One region of the Pseudarthrobacter sp. TAF60_1 genome, then DNA from elsewhere that is predicted to be linked to it. Evidence: predicted binding sites of a transcription regulator. Region 1 holds the regulator's gene; each other region holds the start of a gene.
The links. The regulator LexA, encoded in region 1, represses DNA repair genes until DNA is damaged. The targets are predictions, from matches to a motif close to TCGAACANNTGTTCGA.

Region 1 (2,160 bases):
CAGCTGAACGATGTCCGCAATGACATCCCGGGCGTCGCGCTGGGGTGCTGCTGTGCCCGCAATGGCCCAGAGGGACTGCCCCGGCTGGACCGTCACCGTGATGGTGGGGGTGACGGACAGACCAGCTGCTGAATCCGCCGCCTTTGCCGGAGAGGTCAGAAAACCAACCAGTGAGAGAAGGACCGCAGCAAGGAGCACCAACGGGATGCCGATGAGGACTACCCTGCCCCTGCGGGTGAGCCGGAGCGGCGGCAGGGATTCCTTGCGCTGCTGGGACGTCAGGTGCTCGACGGAAACGAACTGCGGACGGGAATCCTGTGAAGCAGATATAGCTGACATGAGATGAGCCCTCCTGGACCATACTGTGCTGCCCGGCGTGGCCTCCACGTTGCCAATGCGCTAAGGCTCAGGCCTCCGCATGTAGCGGATATTCGAATCCGCCGGCAATGAGTAGAACACATATTCGAACTTTGCTTTCTCAGTTTTAGCACTTATCAACGAACATTGTCGAGACTCGCTAGAACAAATGTTTGAAAAAGCCATGTGGCTGGCCTACGTTTGGATCAAAGATCAGCCACTTGTGTAGTTGATCAGCAGGGTCTGACATTCAAAGCAGCCCGGGCATTCCGGCAACTAACGGCCGGACCGGAACCGGGGCAACCGAAAGGCATTGGCGAACATGGCAGCACCAGCCGCCGAGGGCAAGGCGACTCCGCAGGGCCGCCAGCCCCAGAGGACCCCCAAGGGGCTCACTGCCCGTCAGAAGAAGATCCTTGAAACCATCCAGCGTTCCGTCAATGACAACGGCTACCCGCCCTCCATGCGGGAAATCGGAGACACTGTGGGCCTGGCCAGTCTTTCGAGCGTCACCCACCAGCTCTCCCAGCTGGAAAAGCTGGGCTACCTCCGCCGGGACCCGAAGCGGCCCCGGGCCATGGAAGTTCTGATGCCTCTGACGCTGGACGGCGGAACCGGCAAGAACGGCACCTCGGCAAAGCCGGCAGTCCTGCACAGCGTCGGCGGTGCTGTCACCGAACTGCCCACCGCCATGGACACTGCCATGGTGCCGCTGGTTGGGCGCATCGCGGCGGGTGGACCGATCCTGGCCGACCAGGTGGTGGAGGACGTGATGCCGCTGCCCCGCCAGCTTGTGGGTCAGGGTGAACTCTTTATGCTTCGCGTGGCCGGCGACTCCATGGTGGACGCCGCCATCTGCGACGGCGACTGGGTAGTGGTCCGCCGGCAGGCAGACGCCGCCAATGGGGACATCGTTGCGGCCCTGCTGGACGACGAAGCCACTGTCAAGACGTTCCGCCAGCGCGATGGCCACACATGGCTGTTGCCCCAGAACACCCAGTACGAGCCGATCCTCGGGGATCACGCCACGATCATGGGTAAAGTCGTCTCGGTCCTGCGGTCGCTGTAGAACCGGTCGCTTCAGAACCGCTCGCGGCAGGGTCCGGACGCCCTTATTCCGGGCGCCGCTATCGCGCTCTCAGGCGCCTTTCCCGGCCAGCCTTTCAAGGGCGGCAAATGCTGTCTTGCGGTCCGTAGTGGGCCAGAAGGGCGGAAGCGCAGCGCGAAGGAAACCGGCGTAACGCTCCGTGGCAAGACGTGAATCGAGTACGGCCACCACCCCCTTGTCCCCCGTCGAGCGGATCAGCCGGCCTGCCCCCTGGGCCAGGCGGATGGCCGCGTGCGTAGCTGAGACCGCCATGAAGCCGTTACCGCCTGCCTGCGCCACGGCGCGGGAGCGGGCAGTCATAAGCGGATCATCGGGCCGCGGGAACGGAATGCGGTCAATCACCACCAGCCGGCACGACCCGCCGGGAACATCTACACCCTGCCACAGCGACATGGTGCCGAACAGGCAGGTATCGGATTCGTCGGCGAACTGCTTCACGAGCGCCGTCATGGTGGAGTCCCCCTGGCAAAGAATGCTGAGCCCGAGCCGGGGGCGCATCGCCTCAGCCGCCTCTTCCGCTGCACGGCGGGATGAGAAGAGGCACAATGCACCGCCGCCGGAAGCACGGATCAGTGCCTCCAGTTCGTCCAGCGCCGCCGGTGACGCACCGCGCCCAGGCTTGGGCAGGTGGCCGGCCACATAGAGGATTCCCTGCTTGGGGTAGTCGAACGGCGAGCCGACATCAATGCCGGTCC
Region 2 (2,160 bases), on a different contig from region 1:
GACGATGACGACAATGCAGGACGCTACAACAATTCCCCAAATGATCCGTTTCGGCTTGGATGCAAGCCGTGCCTCAGATACCACCATGTAACCCCCCCCCCCCCCCCCCGACTACGTAGATCTGACCACGTTAGCGGCCTAGTCCACCTCTTTGTGTCGCCACCTAGCCGCGCCGACGCTGCCACTGCCCGGCATGCCAAAACATGAGGCCCAGGAAGGTCAGGATTCCGACGAATACAGCCGGCGAGGCAAATGAAAACAGGACGTAAGCCATGCTGACCCGGTCAGTCATCGAAACGGACAAAGGAGCATTCAAGAGGAATGCGAATCCGCCGACAACCAGCACTGCGACCACCAGCCACAGCACGGCGATGAACGGGTTCAACTTAGGGCCGGACCGGACGACATCCTCAGCTGGTCTCTCAGCCGCTGCCGTCAACGGGTTTCGATACTCATCCACTTCGTGAAATCCAACTACCCCAGACTGGTGCTGGTCCATACGCTCCCCCTTGGCTAGCCAGCAGCCTGAATAGGCTGTGAAAGCACCAGCCTAACTGCCTTCACGAGGCAAGACGCGGGCAAGCTCAACGAACCTCGAACCCAATTTGACGCCTATAGGAGCATCGTCGACAAAACCCTAGTGATGCGTCCTGTCCAGATCCTCAAATCCTGAGCCATACGTGGCATAAGACCTAACAGTCCCGGTGACCGATCGACCGCGCCCGGATGAGCCAGGAAACGGTCGACCGGAGCCACGACCTCGCATGAGGAATCAGTGACAGTCCATGACTCCACTCCGTCGCGCTGAGGCACTCGCTGAACGGTCCAGGGCATGGCGGCTCCTTGAAGCAGGTTCCTGTGATGACATCCGGTCTAACAGACCCCAATTGACTGAACCGTGAACTCGTGGACAACACTCCAGATAACACTTCCGCGCAGCCGGCGTGACTGTCGTAGGCCACCCGTAAGCTACGTCAAAGACATCCAGCCGCGGGCTGAAGGAAACATATATTCGAATAAAGGTGTGTTGTGGGCGTCATTATTGGTCCCCGCGTGATAGGTGCGGGCGTTTCGCTGTTGTCTGTGCTGATCTCCCCGGTGCAGGTCGCCGCTGGCTTCCCTTCGCCGGCGCAGGACTATTTTGACGGCCGGATAGATCTCAACGAGCACCTGATCAAGGACATCACCAGCACCTATGTGGTGCGGGTGTCCGGGGAGTCCATGGAAGGCGCGGGCATCAGCGACGGCGATGAGCTGATCGTGAACCGGGCGCTGGAGCCGCGGGATGGCTGCGTGGTTGTTGCGGTTCTCGACGGGGAGCTCACGGTGAAGCGGCTGCGGATCACGCCCACCGGCGTCGTGCTTCAAGCAGAGAACGCCCGTTACCCGAACATCCTGGTACCCAGCCTCAGCGAGCTGACCATCTGGGGTGTGGCCACGCGGTGCCTGCACCATGTCTAGACCAGCGCTGATGCGGCGCATGCCGCAGATAGCGCACGTGGATGTGAACTGTTTCTACGCCAGCGCCGAACGCGCCTTCGACCCGTCCCTGGAAGGCCGGCCCGTCGTCGTGCTCTCCAACAACGACGGCTGCGCTGTCACCCGCTCCCCCGAAGCCAAGGCGCTCGGTATCCCGCTCGGGGAGCCCTGGTTCAACCTCGCCCCGCGGGCCAAGGAATGGGGGCTGGTGGCGCTGTCCAGCAACTATGAGCTCTACGGGGACATCAGCGCACGGGTGATGGAACTGCTCGGGCGCTACCCGGCCTGGCTTGAGGTTTACAGCATCGATGAAGCTTTCCTCGGCGTCAAAGGCACCCCCGCCGAACTGCTCGCGCTGGGCCGTGAGATGAAGACCGCGGTCCGGCGGAACGTCGGCGTGCCCGTCTGTGTCGGGATCGCCACCACGAAGACCTTGGCGAAGCTGGCAAACAAATGGGCCAAGAACAACCCGGCCTTCGGCGGCGTCTGCCATTGGGACTCCATCCCCGCGCCGGAACGTGAAGGCCTGATGAGCCGGCTCTCCGTCATCGAGATCTGGGGCGTCGCCACCCGGCTGACGAAGCGGCTGAACGCCATGGGCATTTTTTCGATCCTTGACCTGTCCCGGGCCGACCCTGTGATGATCCGGGACCGGTTCTCCGTCGTCATGATGCGCACCGT
Region 3 (2,160 bases), on a different contig from region 1:
GTGAGCGCAGTCACTTGTCAAGAAAATAATCACCATCTAGAAATAGCTCTCACAATGTGGCAATATCGATGTATGAGTGTGAACCAAGCCACAGCCGACGATGACGTCTCAACCGAACAAAAGGCGCCCAAGGGCGACCGCACCGACATGGTGGGCAAGGCCCTGAGCCTGTTGGTCCTCCTGGGTGACGAGCCGCGCGGTGCCAGTGCCGCGGAGATCTCGCGCCGCGCCGAGCTTCCCTTCAGCACCACCTACCGCCTGTTGGGTTCCCTGACCCGGGACGGCTTTGTGGACTACGAGCCGGACGGCCGCCGCTACCACCTGGGCCTGCGCATCTTCCAGCTGGGCCAGCGGGTCTCGAACCACCATGGCTTCGCCGGCACGGCCCTTCCGATCCTTCGCCGCGTCACCGAGCAGACCGGGGAGGCCACCATCCTCAGCGTCCGGGACGGCCACCACCACCTCACGGTCAACAAGGTGGACGGCCCGCAGACGTTCCGCGTCACCAGCGACCCCGGCCACCTGGGGGCCCTGCACGCCACCGCGGTGGGCAAAGCCCTCGTGGCGTTTGCCGAGGATGCGGAGCGGGAGGCCCTGATTGAGGAGCTGGAGCTTAGCCCGCTCACCGAGCACACCATCACGGACCGTGCAGTGTTCCGCGCTGAAATGGAACGGGTCCGCCGGCAGGGATATGCCGTGATGGATGAGGAAAATGAGAACGGGATGCGCGCGGTGGCCGTGCCGCTGCTCAACGCACAGGGCCACGCCTTCGCGTCGCTGGCCACTGCCGTCCCTGTTTTCCGACTCAGCATGGAGGCCCTGCTGGCGCATGTGCCCTTGCTCCAGGAGGCCGCCGCCGAACTGGCAGCACGGCTGCCGCAGCGCTAAAGCGGGCTCTAATGTTCGCATGTAGAACATGCGTGCGATAAGTGAACAAGTGTTGTACTGTAATCCCTATCACCTGGCCCGCCGCGTCCGCCCAGAGCGCCGCCGCCCGTCACGTGCCGTATCAAAGGAGCTTCCCGGATGAGCATTCGAACTGAGTCCTACCTTGTGGGACTGGTCGGCGACGGCGTCACGCCGTCACTCACTCCACCCATGCACGAACGCGAAGGCGACGTCCAGGGCCTGCGCTACCTCTACCGCCCCATCGACCTGCTGGAACTCGGACTGCCAGGGGACGCCGTCGGCGATCTGCTCAGGTCCGCCCGCAGCCTCGGTTTCAATGGACTGAACATCACCCACCCCTGCAAGCAGCTGGTCCTCGAGCACCTTGACGAAGTCTCGCCGGATGCCCGCAGGCTCGGCGCCGTCAACACCGTGGTCATCGAAGACGGCCGTTTCATCGGCCACAACACCGACTTCTCCGGTTTCGCCGCCGCCCTGGCGTCCGGCCTTCCGGACGCCGGGCTTGACCGCGTGGTCCAGCTCGGCGCAGGAGGCGCCGGGTCCGCCGTCGCCTACGCCCTGCTCACCGCCGGCGTGAAGGTGCTGGAACTGGTGGACACCGACGCCGCCCGCTGCGCGGCGCGTGCCACCGAACTGTCCGGCTTCTTCCCGGACCGCACCATCACCCCGCGTACGACGGCGGAGCTGCCGCAGCTGATGCCGCTGGCTGACGGTCTGGTGCACTGCACGCCCGTTGGCATGGCCGCCCACCCGGGCGTCCCGCTGGACCTGGACCTGCTCGAATCCCGCCACTGGGTGGCGGACATCGTCTACCGGCCCATCGAAACCGAACTCGTACTGAGCGCCCGCGCCAAGGGCTGCCAGGTCCTGGACGGCGGCCGCATGGCCGTTGGACAGGCGGCGGACTCCTTCCGGATTTTCACCGGCCTGGAAGCCGACGCGGACCGCATGCGCAGCCACTTCCTGGATCTCGTGGCCCAGGAAGAGGTGGCTGCCTGATGCGCACCGGAATCGCCACAGTCTGCCTCTCCGGAACCCTGAAGGAGAAGATGCAGGCCTGCGCCATCGCGGGTTTCGACGGCATCGAAATCTTCGAGCAGGACCTGGTCACCTCGCCCCTCACGCCCGAGGACGTCCGCAAGATGGCGGCAGACCTGGGCCTCACCTTGGACCTCTACCAGCCGTTCCGCGACTTCGACAGCGTGTCGGAAGACCTCCTGGCCGCCAACCTTCGCCGCGCCGAGGCAAAAT
Region 4 (2,160 bases), on a different contig from region 1:
GATGATGGGCACGTCCTGAGTGGGCGCGACATTCCAGCTCGGTGGCGGCGGACTGCCCTCTACTTCTTTGGCGTCAAAGTAGCTCAGGAGGTCACCCGTGGCTTTGGACATCACGTATCTGCCGCACATGGGCCCATTCTGCCTTACCACGTCAAGGAACATACGAATGCCTGCCCACTCCCCCGCGCAGCTTCACGAAGCCGGTTCGTGGCTGATCCCACATAAGAAACAGGCTCCCTTACTCCGGGCAGAGGTTGCCCTGCCGGGAGATAATTACCAGGACCGGGAAAGCACGCCCCTGTACCGGGGCCTCCCGCCTCGCTTCCCCACTACTCCGGAGATGGCCGTCGATGCCAGATGCTGAAACGTTTACCCTTGCCCTCACCTACACCGGAACACTGGCGGTGGCTGCTTTGATGTTCCTCGGCCAACTCGCCGCTTTCACCGTCCTCCTGGCTCTAGCGGGGATAGTCAGACTCCTGACCCTCCCCGCCGCCGCGCGGACACGACGTAAAAGATCAACCCTACCGAACACTAAAGAAGCACCAAATGTGGCCTTGCAGCTGACCCAGGCATGAGGCAGTCAGTGGCCGGGGCGAGGGGCCAAGGACAGCGTTCGGTGACTGTGAACTGTCCACAGCTAGGGTCAATTCGGGTTATCCAGGGCTGGAAATGGGAGCCATTGGGGCAGCTCCCTCGCAGCCGTAGCGGTGGATAACCTCTGAGAATTGTCCCCGGTTGTGGGCAGCGGAGCCGGGGCCTGCCCGTTGTCTTTTGGCTCCTCCGGCCACCTGCAGAGGATGCCCCATGGTGGAGAAGAGCCAATGTCAGGGTCAGAGAGTAGGATAAGGAGTCGAACATATATTCGAATAAAAGGTGTGTTGTGGTCGTTATTGTCGGTCCCCGCGTGATAGATGCGGGCGTCTCTTTGTTGTCGGTGCTGATATCCCCGGTGCCGGTCGCTGCCGGGTACCCATCGCCGGCGCAGGACTATTTTGACGGCCGGATCGATCTGAATGAGCACCTGATCAAGGACATCACCAGCACCTACGTGGTGCGGGTCTCCGGGGACTCGATGGAACGCGCCGGGATCAGTGATGGCGATGAACTGATCGTGAACCGGGCACTGGAACCGCGCGACGGGTGCGTCGTCATCGCCGTCCTGGACGGGGAGCTGACGATCAAGCGGCTGCCGATCACACCCACCGGGGTCGTGCTGCAGGCGGAGAACCCGGCCTATCCGGACATCCGGGTGCCGACCCTGTCGGACCTGGTCATCTGGGGTGTCGCCACCAGGTGCCTTCACCATGTCTAACGCGCGCTTTTCCGCCCAACGGGAACCTTGCACCCTGTTTGGGGAAGATGATGTCTAAGCTAAGCCGGCACTGATGCGGCACATGCCGCAGATCGCGCACGTGGACGTGAACTGCTTCTACGCCTCCGCGGAACGGGCCTTCGACCCGTCCCTGGAAGGCCGGCCCGTGATCGTGCTGTCCAACAACGATGGCTGCGCCGTGACCCGCTCCCCCGAGGCCAAAGCCCTCGGCATCCCCATGGGTGAGCCCTGGTTCAAACTCGCACCCCGGGCCAGGGAATGGGGACTCGTGGCTCTGTCCAGCAACTACGAGCTCTCAGCGCCCGGGTCATGGAACTGCTGGGCCGCTACTCGGCCTGGCTGGAGGTCTACAGCATCGACGAGGCCTTCCTCGGCGTCAAAGGCACCCCGGCCGAACTCCTCGCCCTGGGCCGGGAGATGAAGACCGCGGTCCGGCGGAACGTCGGCGTGCCCGTCTGCGTCGGCATCGCCGCCACCAAAACCCTGGCGAAGCTGGCCAACAAATGGGCGAAGAACAATCCCGCCTTCGGCGGGGTCTGCCACTGGGACTCCATCCCCGCACCCGAGCGCGAACGGCTCATGGAGCGGCTCTCGGTCATCGAGATCTGGGGTGTCGCCACGAGGCTGACGAAGCGGCTGAACGTGATGGGCATTTTTTCAATCCTTGACCTGACAAGGGCCGACCCGGTGATGATCCGGGACCGGTTCTCCATTGTCATGATGCGCACCGTCCTGGAACTCCAGGGCACCCCCTGCATCCCGATGGAGGAGGAACGCATCGGCCGGGACCAGCTGATCTTCTCCCGCTCCTTCGCCACCCCCAT

Region 2: the regulator LexA is predicted to act here: its motif matches at 1,001-1,016, upstream of AB4Y73_RS14940 (LexA family protein).
Region 3: the regulator LexA is predicted to act here: its motif matches at 911-926, upstream of AB4Y73_RS17870 (shikimate dehydrogenase).
Region 4: the regulator LexA is predicted to act here: its motif matches at 854-869, upstream of AB4Y73_RS12935 (LexA family protein).

What each region holds. Positions count from the first base shown of each region.
Region 1 covers NZ_JBFRDI010000009.1:5,981-8,140, forward strand. The annotation lists gene AB4Y73_RS11780 (LysM peptidoglycan-binding domain-containing protein) at 1-339, opposite strand, end outside; gene lexA (transcriptional repressor LexA) at 680-1,426, shown strand; gene AB4Y73_RS11790 (ATP-dependent DNA helicase) at 1,496-2,160, opposite strand, start outside.
Region 2 covers NZ_JBFRDI010000013.1:44,807-46,966, reverse strand. The annotation lists gene AB4Y73_RS14950 (hypothetical protein) at 1-91, shown strand, start outside; gene AB4Y73_RS14945 (hypothetical protein) at 164-499, opposite strand; gene AB4Y73_RS14940 (LexA family protein) at 1,030-1,461, shown strand; gene AB4Y73_RS14935 (Y-family DNA polymerase) at 1,454-2,160, shown strand, end outside.
Region 3 covers NZ_JBFRDI010000018.1:16,970-19,129, forward strand. The annotation lists gene AB4Y73_RS17865 (IclR family transcriptional regulator) at 73-888, shown strand; gene AB4Y73_RS17870 (shikimate dehydrogenase) at 1,027-1,908, shown strand; gene AB4Y73_RS17875 (bifunctional sugar phosphate isomerase/epimerase/4-hydroxyphenylpyruvate dioxygenase family protein) at 1,908-2,160, shown strand, end outside.
Region 4 covers NZ_JBFRDI010000010.1:80,792-82,951, forward strand. The annotation lists gene AB4Y73_RS12930 (SOS response-associated peptidase) at 1-129, opposite strand, end outside; gene AB4Y73_RS12935 (LexA family protein) at 884-1,315, shown strand; partial or broken gene AB4Y73_RS12940 (Y-family DNA polymerase) at 1,398-2,160, shown strand, end outside.